Regions from separate parts of the Klebsiella sp. KE9456 genome, predicted to be linked through region 2. Evidence: predicted binding sites of a transcription regulator. Region 2 holds the regulator's gene; the other holds the start of a gene.
The links. Region 2 encodes Fur, which represses iron uptake genes when iron is present. Its sites were predicted from a motif close to ATAATAATGAGAACNACTATCAA; they were not measured.

Region 1 (7,343 bases), on a different contig from region 2:
CACGTTTGCAATCGATAATACCCTGATTGTCGGTCTGGCGTTACCGCAGGCGATGATTTTGTTGTTTTGCCAGCTCATCCCGGTTCTTGTTTCCTGCGCGATTATTCGCTTTCAGTCTGGAAGACGCTGGCGCAGCGGCCTGAGGGGGAAGCATTGGGGCATGCGGATTTTTTGGGCCGGTTTCTTCGCCCCGCTGTTGTTGAAAGGTAGCATGTATGTGGTGGGGCAATTTTTCTCGTTTCCAGTGGCAATGTCTGGTTATTTCGGCCATATATCGATAATCTACACAATTATCGATATACAAAGTCTGATTAGTGCGGGATTAATTTTTACGGCGCTGTTCTATTATCCATTGCGGATGATTATCAGTCCGCGATATGCACGTGTATTTTGGCGCAATCATTGCCAGCCGTGTCTGGCGTATGGGCATAGAATATTTACGTTGTACTGGTTTATTGCCCTGGTCACCATATTATTTGTGCTTTGTACGCCTTATATTTCTGATTTGATTGGAGGTTATTTAGTTCCTCTTGTTTTTATTTTGTACTTCGTAGGTATTGGGCGTCTGGGACAGACGCTGATTCGCATTTTATGGTCCATATCAGCATTTTTACTCGTTGTTTATCATCCGAATTTTTTACATGGGGTAAGCATTGAGTATTCACTAGCATTTGTTCTTTCCGTGTTAATTTCGTTTACTGTCTGTTTGTTTTATATGGCAGATATCTATGCACGTAGCGAGAGGATGAGGATTAGATGGCGTGAGCAGGCTGGGGAAACCTCTCGCGTAGGGGCATTGAATATGGGGCAGGGACAAATTCCCGAGCGCTCAAGCGAACAGCTTCATCTGCTCAGACAGGTTGAACACGCCATTAATAAAGGCTCGTTGCTGCTATATGCTCAGCCTATTCAGAATGCAACTGGAGAAGGTTATTACGAGATACTCTGTCGGATGCGCTGCGGTAACGCCATCATCATGCCGCAGCAGTTTATTCCACTGGTTAGCCGGTTCAACCTGAGCCAGCGTTTTGATATGCAGGTGCTGGAAGCGTTATGCCGCGTCCTGCATCACTATCCGGGTAAGCATTTTTCGGTCAACCTGCTGCCTCACACATTGATGCAACAAGATAGCGCGGCGCAAATTATCATGCTGTTTAAACGTTACAACCTGGCGCCGGGGACGATAACCATTGAGGTGACCGAAGAGCAGGTATTTTCTGATATTGAAATCAGTATGTATAACATCCAACAGTTACGAAATTTCGGCTGCAGTATCGCTATTGATGACTTTGGCACCGGCTACGCCAACTATGAGCGCCTGAAAAATTTACAGGCTGATATTGTAAAAATAGACGGTTGCTTTGTGCGTGATATCGCAACCGATCCGCTAGATGTCATTATGGTTAAATCCATTATTGAAATGGCGAAGGCTAAAAATATGAAGGTGGTTGCGGAGTATGTCGAAACCCAGGAGCAGAGAACCCGGCTTTTGCAATTAGGCGTCGATTATTTACAGGGATATCTGATTGGTAAACCGCAACCCTTGAGTGAATTGCGGGTATGAAAAAGCCGGGGCTTGCCCGGCTTCGCAATACAGGTTGCTAATTACAGCACCAGGGCGGCGATAGACGCAGAGAGCACGCTCACCAGCGTCGAACCATAGACCAGTTTCAGGCCGAAACGGGAAACCACGTTACCTTGTTCCTCGTTCAATCCTTTAATCGCCCCCGCGATAATGCCGATAGAGGAGAAGTTGGCGAAGGAGACCAGGAAGATAGAAAGGATGCCTTCCGCACGTGGAGAGAGCGTAGCGGCAATTTTCTGCAGATCCATCATCGCGACGAATTCGTTAGAAACCAGTTTGGTTGCCATAATACTCCCTACCTGCAGCGCTTCGCCCGCAGGTACGCCCATTACCCATGCGATCGGATAGAAGATGTAGCCAAGGATCCCCTGGAAGGAGATACTGTAGCCGAACCAGCCGGTCACGGTGGCGAACAGGGCGTTCAGCGCAGCAATCAGCGCGATGAAACCGATCAACATTGCAGCGACGATAATCGCCACTTTAAAACCCGCCAGGATGTACTCGCCCAGCATTTCGAAGAAACTTTGTCCTTCATGGAGATTGGACATCTGCAGGTTTTCTTCACTTTCGTCCACGCGATACGGGTTAATGAGCGACAGAACGATGAAAGTACTGAACATGTTGAGCACCAGCGCCGCCACAACGTATTTCGGCTGCAGCATGGTCATGTACGCGCCCACGATAGACATAGAGACGGTCGACATCGCTGTCGCTGCCATTGTGTACATGCGGTTGCGGGACATTTTCCCAAGAATATCTTTATAGGCGATGAAGTTTTCCGACTGGCCCAGAATCAGCGAGCTGACCGCATTGAAGGATTCCAGTTTACCCATGCCGTTGATTTTGGACAGTACGGTGCCAATTGCGCGAATGATAATCGGCAGGACACGAATATGTTGCAAAATACCGATCAGCGCGGAGATGAAAACGATGGGGCACAACACTTTCAGGAAGAAGAAAGCCAGGCCTTTATCGTTCATGCTGCCGAAGACGAAGTTTGTCCCTTCGTTGGCAAAACCGAGGAGTTTTTCAAACATCCCGGCGAAGCCTTGTACAAAACCCAGACCAATATCAGAGTTCAGGAAGAACCAGGCCAGTAACACTTCAATGACAAGCAGTTGAATGACGTAACGTACACGAATCTGATTACGGTTGTGGCTGACCAACAGGGCCAGAATGGCAACCACTACGATCGCGAGAATAAAATGCAGGACGCGGTCCATATTTGCTCCAAACATGAGGCAGGTTAAATTTCTGTGCACATTTTATGTAACAGTTTAAAAGAAAACGAGATGCAGAGCACATTATTGCAAGGATATGTGAAGAAGGGAAAGAATAGTGATCGATCATTGATTTTTGTTATGTTGCGTAAAGGTTTTAAAAGTTGCACCGATGTACTATTCTGATGACGGTGAGATAAAGCAACGTTTATCAACCTCAGTTTTCCGTTATTGGCCCGCTATTGCTCCCCCCTATCACAGTAATCATTATCACCTTTACAAATGAACTTGATAATCATTCGCACTTTGATAGCATGAAACATAGCAAAGGCTATATTTTCAGAGGCAGAAAATGACAAGCAGTCGCGTTGAGAATAGCAGTGGTCGCGCAGCGCGCAAGATTAAGCTCGCCCTGATGGGGCCTGCGTTCATTGCTGCCATTGGCTATATCGATCCGGGTAATTTCGCCACCAATATCCAGGCCGGGGCCAGCTTTGGTTATCAACTTCTGTGGGTTGTGGTCTGGGCGAATCTGATGGCGATGCTGATTCAGGTCATGTCGGCAAAGCTGGGTATTGCCACCGGTAAAAATCTGGCGGAGCAAATTCGTGATCACTATCCGCGTCCGGTGGTGTGGTTTTACTGGGTGCAGGCGGAAATCATCGCCATGGCCACCGACCTTGCTGAGTTTGTCGGTGCGGCCATTGGATTTAAGATGGTGTTCGGCGTGTCATTACTTCAGGGTGCCGTATTGACAGGGATTGCGACCTTCCTGATTCTGATGTTACAGCGTCGTGGTCAAAAACCGCTGGAAAAAGTGATCGGCGGACTGCTGCTGTTTGTCGCCGCGGCATATGTGGTCGAACTCATCTTCTCTCAACCGGCGATGGCGCCGCTGGCGAAGGGGATGCTTATTCCGTCGCTGCCGACCCAGGAAGCGGTTTTTCTTGCCGCCGGGGTGTTGGGGGCGACGATCATGCCGCATGTTATCTACCTGCATTCTTCGCTAACTCAGGATTTGCGCGGCGGGACGCGTAAAGAACGCTACAACGCCACGCGCTGGGATGTGGCGGTTGCCATGACTATCGCTGGTTTTGTTAACCTGGCGATGATGGCGACCGCTGCCGCGGCCTTTCATTTCAGCGGCCACAGCGGTATTGCCGACCTCGATCAGGCTTACCTGACTCTGGAACCTTTGTTGAGTCAGGCGGCGGCGACCATCTTTGGCCTTAGTCTGATGGCCGCCGGTTTGTCGTCCACTGTGGTGGGGACGCTGGCGGGGCAGGTGGTCATGCAAGGTTTTATCCGCTTCCATATACCACTCTGGTTTCGCCGGACGGTGACGATGCTGCCGTCATTTATTGTCATCCTGATGGGACTGGATCCGACACGCATTCTGGTTATGAGCCAGGTATTACTGAGTTTCGGTATCGCTCTGGCGCTGGTGCCGCTGCTTATCTTCACCAGCAATTCGCAACTGATGGGCGACTTAGTTAATGCCCGTTGGCTGAAACTGCTGGGATGGACGATCGTCGCGATCGTGGTGGTGCTCAACGGTTGGCTGATTGTCGGCACGATATCTGGTTAGTCTTGACATCCTCCCCGCCCTAAAGGGCGAGGATTCCTACAGCGTTCAGACCGTAGCCTGACTCGCCTCGGTGGGTTCCTGCTTCAACGGGCGGTCTGACTGCACCCTCCCTCCACAGGCAAGCACGGCATGTCCAGCCGCTAAGATGTTACGTGCCCCATTGATATCGGCATTTTCGATATATCCGCATTCAAGGCACTCAAATTTACTTTGTGACTGGCGATTTTCTTTCGCTGTATGACCACAGCAGGCACACCGCTGACTGGTATATGCCGGAGGGACTGCCAACACCTGACCGCCGCGCCAAAGCTGCTTGTATTCAAGTTGACGGCGCATTTCGTACCAGCCCTGATCCAGTATCGAACGGTTCAAATCTGATTTGGCTTTGACGTTTCGCCCGTGCTGTTCTGACGTACCTTTTGCCGATTTCGACATGTTACTGACCTTCAAGTCCTCAATGACGATCATTGCGTGGTTTTTGCTGATTTCAGTGGTGACTTTGTGAAGGTAGTTCCGCCGGATATTGGCAATGTGCGAATGAAAACGCTGGATTTTTCGCTTCTGTTTCTGCCAGTTTGCGCTGAACTTTTCTTTGCGGCTTAATTGTCGCTGGAGCATTGCCAGCTTACGCTGGCTTGCTTTAAAGCTGTTGACGGGCTGATATACCGTGCCATCTGAAAGTGTGGCGAGTTTTGTGACTCCGGCATCCAGTCCGACCATTGACTCTGCGTTGTGAACCGGATCAGCCACTTCGTATTCTGTCTGGATACTGACGTACCATTTGCCGCATGACTGGCTGACCGTGACGTTTTTCACTTCGCCAATGACTTCACGGCTGTTGCGATAGCGTATCCACCCTAACTTTGGCAACGATATTCGATTGTTGGGCTGATCGAGCTTCACGCCCTGCGGGTAGCGGAATGCGTCATTTTGACCCCGTTTTTTGAAGCGGGGGAAAGCAGCCCGTTTCTGAAAGAAATTTTTGTAGGCTCGCTCAAGGTCTTTCAGTGATTGCTGTAACGGCTGTGATGGGGCTTTTTTCAGCCATTGTGTCTCTGTGTCAGATTTCCACTCAATGAGCCATGAAGCCATCTTTGTATAGGGAATGTATTTGTTCCCTGCTTCGTGATTCTCATTCTGAAGTGCTAACGCCCGATTGAAAACAAAACGACAAGCCCCAGCGAAGCGCAACATATCACGCTCCTGCTGACCATTTGGTCTTAACTGGAATTTAAAAGCTTGTAGGCGTTTCATTTCACCTATTATACTTTGGTCTATGAAAAATGAAACCGATATTCGCCGTGGCAGACATTGTGTATTCCTGATGCATGTTCATTTGGTCTTTGTCACAAAATACAGGCGAAAAATATTTGATCAGGATGCGATTGAAAAACTGCGTAGCTACTTTGCCAGCGTCTGTGCTGATTTTGATGTTGAGTTGGTTGAGATGGACGGAGAATGCGATCACGTGCATTTACTGATCAACTACCCGCCAAAGATCGCAGTATCAAATCTGGTTAACAGCCTCAAAGGAGTTTCGAGTCGATTGCTTCGACGGGATCGTCCTGACATTGCGCAGCGTTATTACTACAAAGGGGTTCTTTGGACACCAAGTTATTTCGCAGGGAGTTGTGGTGGTGCACCAATATCCATTATTCGCCAGTACATTGAGCAACAGGAAACACCTGGCTAGTTTAAAAACCACGCCTTATATCCCCGCCCTGAAGGATGGGGTTTTACGGCGCTACAGATAAAATATAGAGTGGGGAACCATCTGGTTCCCCTCTGAGTGCTGACATACCTCAGACGTAAGAAAGATGGCAGAGGATGCCTTTGCGATTAAGGATGCCAGCGATCCCCTGGCCCATCTTCCCAGCCGCCGTGTCGGTTATGGCGATCGTTCCAGCCTTCACGATATCCACGCTCGTAAGCCGCGCGTTTATCCCAGCCACGATGCCAGCCATTGTCGTGGCGATACCAGCGGTTATTGCGCCATTCATAGTGTCTGCGCCAGTAATCTCGGTCACGCCAGCCGTGGCCGTCCCAGTAATGGCCATAATTGTCGCGATCGCCGATTTGCAATTTTATTGATGGCAACAGGGTGATTTCCCCGGCATTTACAGCCCATGGGGCCGAAGCCAGTAGCACCGTAGCCAGAATCAGTGACCTGAACATACTCTTCTCCTTCACGATCGGGGCCATTATTGGCCTTTGCCCGGATATTACGGAGCGGTAAAGCTCCGTCGCATCGGGGGACTCTTAAATCGTTAGTGGGAGCACGTTTTGTTAAGTTAACGTATAGATGGCGACAACGTTCGCCCGCTTTTTGCCCGTTTCGTTCTGGAGATCCGCAGCCCTGGTATCGCGCTGAAATCTGCTATCGTAAACAGCGAAATCATCGTGTTTAGTTATTGCGCCGTCTGGCGAGCATCAGCGGTTTTCCGGCCAGTAGCAGCCAGGCCGGAAGCATAACGATACACAGCAACGGGAGTAGGGTGGCATCCGGCACCACGACGGCGGCCATAAACAAGCTCAACCAGCCATCACGCGTCACCACCAGCATCAGCCCGAGAATCGCGCAGGAGACGGTGATTGCGGCCGGGACCGCATTCACATGCGTATGCAGCATCAGGCCGAGTGCGACGCCGACGAACACCGCCGGGAATATTCGACCGCCCCGAAAGCCGCTGGCGGCAGCCACCACCAGCGCCGCCAGCTTGACCAGAGCAATAAGCAGTAAATCGTTGGCGGTTAATGTCTGGTTAAAAACCAACTGGTGCATTTCATCCAGGCCTGTAAACAGTGTGACAGGTCCGCCAATGACGCCAAGTACCCCCAATAAAAAGCCGCCGATACCCAGGGCCAGTATCGGATTTTTCAGGGTTTGCATTAGCGCGTGTAAACGCGGCAAGCACCAGACGCCGACCATACCGACGGCAATCGCAATAAG
Region 2 (7,343 bases):
CGCTTACCGGGCCCACGATCGTTGTTGTAGGCCGGGCCGCACTACCGCCCGGCACACAAACCGCACTTACGCGTTTTTCAGCACTTCGCTGACAATCTCAACCGCTTCTTTTTCGATCTGCTTGCGGTGTTCCTCACCGAGGAAGCTTTCGCAATAGATCTTATACGCGTCTTCCGTACCAGAAGGTCGCGCGGCAAACCAGCCGTTGTCGGTCATCACCTTCAGGCCGCCAATCGACGCGCCGTTACCCGGCGCCGCCGTCAGGCGCGCGGTGATCGGATCGCCCGCCAGCGTGCTGGCGCTGACCATTTCCGGAGAGAGCTTAGACAGCGCCGCTTTCTGCGCGGAGGTCGCGCTTGCCTGCAAACGGTTATAGCTCGGCGCGCCAAAGCGGGCCGCCAGCTCGTTGTAGTGCTCCTGCGGGTTTTTCCCGGTGACGGCCGTGATTTCCGCCGCCAGCAGGCACATGATGATGCCGTCTTTATCGGTAGACCACGGCGTGCCGTCGAAACGCAGGAAAGAAGCCCCGGCGCTCTCTTCGCCGCCGAAGCCGAAGCTGCCGTCGAACAGACCGTCGACGAACCATTTAAAGCCGACCGGCACTTCCACCAGTTTACGCCCCAAATCGTTCACTACGCGGTCGATCATCGCGGAAGAGACCAGCGTTTTACCGACCGCCACCTCTTTGCCCCACTGCGGGCGGTGCCGGAACAGATAGTTGATCGCGACCGCCAGATAGTGGTTCGGGTTCATCAGCCCAGCCGGAGTCACGATGCCGTGGCGGTCATAGTCCGGGTCGTTGGCGAACGCCAGATCGAACTTATCACGCAGCGCCAGCAGACCCGCCATCGCGCACTCGGAGGAACAGTCCATACGGATTGCGCCGTCTTTGTCGAGATGCATAAAGCGGAACGTCTGATCAACGTGATCGTTAACGATAGTCAGGTTCAGGTTGTAGTGCTTAGCAATACGCTTCCAGTATTCGATACCGGAACCGCCCAGCGGATCAACGCCCAGCGTCAGGCCCGCTTTCTGAATCGCCGCCATATCGACGATATCCGCCAGCCCTTCGATAAACGGCTGCACCAGATCCTGCTCTTTCACATGTCCGGAGGCCAGTGCGGCATCCAGGGAAATGCGCTTCACGCCCTGCAAACCTGCAGCAAGCAGTTCGTTGGCCCGGTTTTCTACCACTTTAGTGACGTTGGTATCTGCCGGGCCGCCATTTGGCGGATTGTATTTGATACCGCCGTCTTCCGGCGGGTTATGAGAGGGAGTAATGACAATCCCGTCAGCCTGTGGCCCGCCGTTTTCATTATGCACCAGAATCGCATTCGAAATCGCTGGTGTCGGAGTAAAACCGTTGTTTTCCTGCACGATGACATCAACACCGTTTGCCGCCAGCACTTCTAGTACGGAAATGAAAGCCGGTTCGGATAATGCGTGGGTGTCCTTCCCGACGTAGCATGGGCCGGTGATCCCGTTCTTCGCGCGGTCTTCGGCAATTGCCTGCGCAATCGCCAGAATATGCTGCTCGTTGAAGTTGTGGCGCGCCGCGCTGCCGCGGTGACCGGAGGTACCAAACTTCACTGCATGTTCCGCGTTGCCTACATCCGGCTTCAGCACATAGTACTGGGCAGTCAGTTGGGCGACGTTAATCAAATCACTCTGTTGCGCAGGTTGACCTGCGCGCTTATCGATTGCCATTGCCTGATCCTTCTGGTGCAAAAGTTAAACAACTAGATCGTACCGCAAACCTTTTCGATCAATTCCGCGGGGAACTGCATTGATTGCATGATATGTTCGATCATGCTGCATTTGCGACCGGTATTGGTATTTGTAATCACCCACCATGGCGTACCCGGAACCTGCTTAGGTTTCGTCTGATTACCGTTTTTCTGTAGCGTCTTCTCATCTTCCGCAAAATAGACGCGGGTACGCCCGTGCAAAGACTCGGTGGCCTCCGCAAACCCTTTGCTGTCTAAAGAATAGAGGGTGGTCAGAATCAGCATGAAACGGTTTACCGCACGCTTTTGTTCAGCGTACTCATCAGACAACAGCAGTTCGCGCATCGCGCGGACTTTATCTTTCAGAGGATTAACGGGTTTCACTTCAACGACAGGCGCTGGCGCGGGAGCCGGAGTAGCTTTCGCTACCGGTGCAGCGGACTGAGGAACGGCGGAAAACTTCAACATGCGCCGTAAAATGTCGGATGCGCTCTCGCCAATATGCTTGGTGTGGCTGGCAATATAGCTATAGAGTTCATCATCAACTTCGATTGTTTTCATCTTAATCCAGTGCGATATCTTTTTCTGAATACAAGTTGTCGGGATTATAGGGGCAAATCCCAACCGCGGATAGCGTCAAACCAGGATGGCGGCAAAACTCGGAAATCTTCCGGTTCTTGCAGCCGAATGGCAGAATGTCCAACATAATACCCTAACCCGACGGAGCGAAAAAAAGAACTTTGCCATGAAATTAAATAGCCGAATACAATCTGCACAGAATCCGCATAATCATCCCCCTGTCGTCCTGGTCCACGGCCTTTTTGGCAGCCTGGATAACCTTGGGATCCTCGCCCGCGATCTGGTCGCCGATCACGATATTTTGCAGGTTGATATGCGAAACCACGGCCTTTCGCCGCGCGCGCCGGAAATGACCTATGCCGCGATGGCGCAGGATCTGCTGGATACCCTCAATGAATGTCAGATAGAAAAAGCGGTCTTTATTGGCCATTCTATGGGCGGCAAGGCGGTCATGGCGCTAAGCGCGCTGGCTCCTGAACGCATTGCAGGTCTGGTGATCATTGATATCGCCCCCGTGAATTATCACGTCCGCCGTCATGATGAAATCTTCGCCGCCATCAATGCCGTAACCGATGCCGGCGCGAGTACTCGCCAACAGGCAGCAGTGATTATGCGCGAGCACCTTCACGAAGAAGGGGTGATTCAGTTTCTGCTGAAGTCTTTTGTCGATAGCCAGTGGCGTTTTAACGTACCGGCTCTGTGGGAGCAGTATGACAATATCGTCGGCTGGCAAACTATCCCGGCCTGGCCTCACCCGGCGCTGTTTATCCCCGGTGGCAACTCCCCTTACGTGACCGATGCTTACCGCGATGCCCTGCTGGCGCAATTTCCCCAGGCCCGGGCGCACGTCATTGCCGGTGCCGGGCATTGGGTGCATGCCGAAAAGCCGGAGGCCGTGATACGGGCAATTCGCCGATATTTGCTCACCCTCGGCGCATAACTGGCTAAAATCTGCCCGACCGCGCGGCAGAATGTCTGCGGTCGTTGGCGCATCGCATTGCCTGATGTATGATGGCGCGCTATCTGCGTCGGCTATACCCGACAGCTTGTTTCCCCCGAAGTCACTCTGAATCATGGCAAAAGAACAAACGGACCGTACGACATTAGATTTGTTCGCAACTGAGCGTCGGCCGGGTAGACCGAAAACCAATCCGCTTTCACGCGATGAACAACTGCGCATCAATAAACGCAATCAGCTTAAACGCGATAAAGTTCGCGGATTGAAGCGCGTTGAGTTAAAACTGAATGCCGATATCGTCGATGAGCTGAATGAGCTGGCCGAAGCCCGTCGTATGACCCGCAGCGATCTGATAGAAGAGATACTGATGAACCAACTGGCGGCCATGCGCAGCCACGATAACGCCTGAAACCTTCAAAAAATAACCTTTCATGTAGCAGAGTGTGCAGTTGGGCGCGATTGCTGTTTCCGCGCCCTTCTCAGTTCTGCTATGATTGCCCTTATCTGCAGGCATTAAGCCATTACCACATCATTAAGTTTCAAGAGGTTATTTTACTCATGGCTATCATCGGCATCTTTTTTGGCAGCGACACCGGCAACACCGAAAATATTGCAAAAATGATTCAAAAGCAGCTTGGTAAAGATGTTGCTGAAGTCCACGACATTGCCAAAAGCAGCAAAGAAGATCTGGAAGGCCACGACATTCTGCTGCTCGGCATCCCGACCTGGTATTACGGTGAAGCCCAATGCGACTGGGATGATTTTTTCCCTACGCTGGAAGAGATAGATTTCAATGGCAAGCTGGTCGCGCTCTTTGGCTGCGGCGATCAGGAAGACTACGCAGAATATTTTTGTGACGCGCTGGGGACTATCCGCGATATCATTGAGCCTCGCGGCGCGACTATCGTGGGTCACTGGCCGACAGCTGGCTACCATTTTGAAGCGTCTAAAGGCCTGGTCGATGATGACCACTTCGTCGGCCTGGCTATCGACGAAGACCGTCAGCCGGAACTGACTAATGAACGTGTCGACAAATGGGTAAAACAGATTTCTGAAGAACTGCATCTTGAAGAAATCAAGAATGCCTGAGTCTGTACCCGTCATACGGTCTGTTGCATCTGCGTTGACAATACTCGCTCATCCCCGGGCCTTGCCCTGCGAGGCCAGCGCAAGCGCTGTTCAAAACGGTTAACCGTTTTGTCCTGCAACTTGAATTAGTGAGGGGATAAACAACATAATCGACAGATTTTTTTGCATTAATAGACAAAAGCAATCAAAGATATAGCTACAAGTTTTTAACTTTTAATCACATATCTGTACAATGTCCTCTGATTTAACGAGGTCACGTAAAGTGCTTTTGCAGCGAATGCCTCGTTTTTGACAGTATACAAGGCCCGATGCTTGCGGTTTTCATTTCGCCATGGCAGTTCTATAATGATACGCATTACATCGGGTTATTCTCTGTATTACTTCCGCTCATGGAAGTAGATCGTTTAGCAACAGGACAGATTCCGCATGACTGACAACAATACCGCATTAAAGAAAGCTGGCCTGAAAGTGACCCTTCCGAGATTAAAAATCCTGGAAGTCCTGCAGGAACCGGATAACCATCATGTCAGCGCGGAAGACTTATATAAACGCCTGATTGATATGGGGGAAGAAATTGGTCTGGCAACCGTTTATCGCGTACTGAACCAGTTTGACGATGCTGGCATCGTTACCCGCCATAATTTCGAAGGCGGTAAATCCGTTTTTGAACTGACGCAGCAACATCACCACGATCACCTGATTTGCCTCGATTGCGGCAAAGTGATCGAATTTAGTGATGATTCCATTGAAGCGCGCCAGCGTGAAATTGCCGCCAAACACGGTATTCGTCTGACTAACCACAGCCTGTACCTGTACGGCCACTGTGCGGAAGGCGATTGCCGCGAAGATGAGCACGCTCACGACACCAAGTAATATGTCGCACTGAAAAGCCAGCCGCATCAGGCTGGCTTTTTTATCTGTTGAACTCGCCCACGCGCTCCCCGCCATCCCTGTGCTAATCTCATGTAAGTTCTGTCTGACCTCTTCCGGAGAATCGAAATGGAGCTTCGCCAGCTACGCTACTTTGTCCGTATTGTGGAAACCGGGAGTATGGGCAGTGCGGCGCTCGATCTTAATATCGGCGTCTCGGCACTCAGCCAGCAGATGACGCGGCTGGAAAACGAACTTGCCATTCGCCTGTTGCAACGCACTTCTCGCGGCGTAACGCCCACCAGTGCCGGACTGGCCTTTTATTCCCAGGCTCAGCTGGCGCTGCGTCATGCTGACGATGCTATTCTCGCCGCGCGGGAAGCGCGTCTCTCAGGACACGTCAGCGTCGGCATGGCCCCCAGCACCGCCTCTGTCCTCGGCATACCTTTTATCCATGCGATGCGGGAAAACTATGCGGATGTGCGTCTGCATCTGGTGGAAAGCCTTTCCGGTAATCTGGAACGGATGATCAATACCCGGCAGATTGATTTAGCCGTGGTGTTCCAGAAAGAGAAAATGCTGCGCTGGAGCGCCAGGCCGATTCTTGAAGAGCGACTGTTTCTGATTGGCGCACACGCTCTGCTGGCTGAAATTTCTGATGAGATCATCACCCCAGCAGAGTTGACCAGTATTCCCCTGATTATGCCCAGTCCCGGTCATGGTCTGCGTGGCAGACTGGAAGCAATTTGTCAGGAAAATGCGTTTCAGGTTGAAATTACAGCAGAAATTGACGGCCTGACCTTGTTGATGCACGCCGTTCGTAGTGGGCTCGGCGCCACGCTACAGCCAGGCGCCGCAATTTCTCATCTTGATAAAGAGGCGCTCAGAGTGATCGGCATCCACAATCCGATACTGAGTCGCCCCAACTTTTTGGTCAGCCTTTCTGATGATGAGCTTACCCCTGCGGGCCTCGCCGCCCGCGTCGTGCTGACGAAGGTCATGCGTCACCTGGTAGATACAGGCGGTTGGCCTGGAGCAACACTTTACGCTAACTAAAGAACTCTTTAGCAGAGCCTCATAGCGCCCACACAACTTATACGTATACATTTTAATTACAAATTTAACAATCAGTTAAATAGTAATGGAGTATACGATGATTGATGTCCTGGTGATTGGCGGAGGCAACGCCGCATTATGTGCCGCCTTGACCGCCCGTGAGAGCGGAGCCTCCGTGCTGCTGCTTGAAGCGGCCCCCCGGGAGTGGCGCGGCGGAAATTCGCAACACACCCGCAACTTACGCTGCATGCACGATGCGCCGCAGGATGTGCTGGTCGAGAGCTATCCCGAAGAGGAGTTCTGGCAGGATCTCCGCCGCGTTACCGAAGGGAATACCGACGAAGCGCTGGCGCGACTGGTGATCCGTACCTCTTCACAATGTCGCGACTGGATGCGCCAGCACGGCGTTAACTTTCAGCCCCCTCTTTCCGGCGCGCTACATGTAGCACGTACCAATGCCTTCTTTATGGGCGGCGGGAAAGCTCTCGTCAATGCCTATTATCGCAGTGCAGAAAAGCTGGGGGTGCAAATTCGCTACAACATGCCAGTGCAGGCGCTTGAACTGCATAACGGCGAGTTCGTGGCGGCACTGGCGGGAGAGGAACGCATTGAAGCTAAAGCCTGTGTCCTCGCCGCCGGAGGATTTGAATCTAACCGCGAATGGCTGCGGGAAGCGTGGGGTGAAAACGAACGCGGCGAGTGGCCAGCGGATAATTTTCTCATTCGCGGCACCCGCTTTAACCAGGGCGTCCTGCTCAAATTTATGATGGATGCCGGGGCGGACATTATCGGCGATCCCTCCCAGTCACATTGCGTGGCGATCGATGCCAGAGCGCCGCTGTATGACGGCGGGATTTGTACCCGCGTGGACTGCGTATCGCTGGGCGTGGTGGTCAACCGTGACGCTGAGCGTTTTTATGATGAAGGGGAAGATTTCTGGCCAAAACGTTACGCCATCTGGGGGCGTCTGGTCGCCCACCAGCCGGGGCAAATTGGCTATTCCATTATCGACAGCAAAGCGATCGGCCACTTTATGCCGCCGGTCTTCCCCGGCGCGCAGGCCA

Region 1: the regulator Fur is predicted to act here: its motif matches at 3,094-3,116, upstream of ABK821_RS10170 (Nramp family divalent metal transporter).

Annotation. Positions count from the first base shown of each region.
Region 1 covers NZ_JBDYQK010000008.1:113,568-120,910, forward strand. The annotation lists gene ABK821_RS10160 (EAL domain-containing protein) at 1-1,564, shown strand, start outside; gene ABK821_RS10165 (NupC/NupG family nucleoside CNT transporter) at 1,606-2,808, opposite strand; gene ABK821_RS10170 (Nramp family divalent metal transporter) at 3,158-4,393, shown strand; gene ABK821_RS10175 (transposase) at 4,439-5,647, opposite strand; gene tnpA (IS200/IS605 family transposase) at 5,670-6,086, shown strand; gene ABK821_RS10185 (DUF2502 domain-containing protein) at 6,233-6,568, opposite strand; gene ABK821_RS10190 (ion channel protein) at 6,798-7,343, opposite strand, start outside.
Region 2 covers NZ_JBDYQK010000005.1:164,896-172,238, forward strand. The annotation lists gene pgm (phosphoglucomutase (alpha-D-glucose-1,6-bisphosphate-dependent)) at 67-1,707, opposite strand; gene seqA (replication initiation negative regulator SeqA) at 1,740-2,288, opposite strand; gene ybfF (esterase) at 2,473-3,246, shown strand; gene ybfE (LexA regulated protein) at 3,380-3,673, shown strand; gene fldA (flavodoxin FldA) at 3,823-4,353, shown strand; gene fur (ferric iron uptake transcriptional regulator) at 4,780-5,226, shown strand; gene tcuR (tricarballylate utilization LysR family transcriptional regulator TcuR) at 5,353-6,279, shown strand; gene tcuA (FAD-dependent tricarballylate dehydrogenase TcuA) at 6,377-7,343, shown strand, end outside.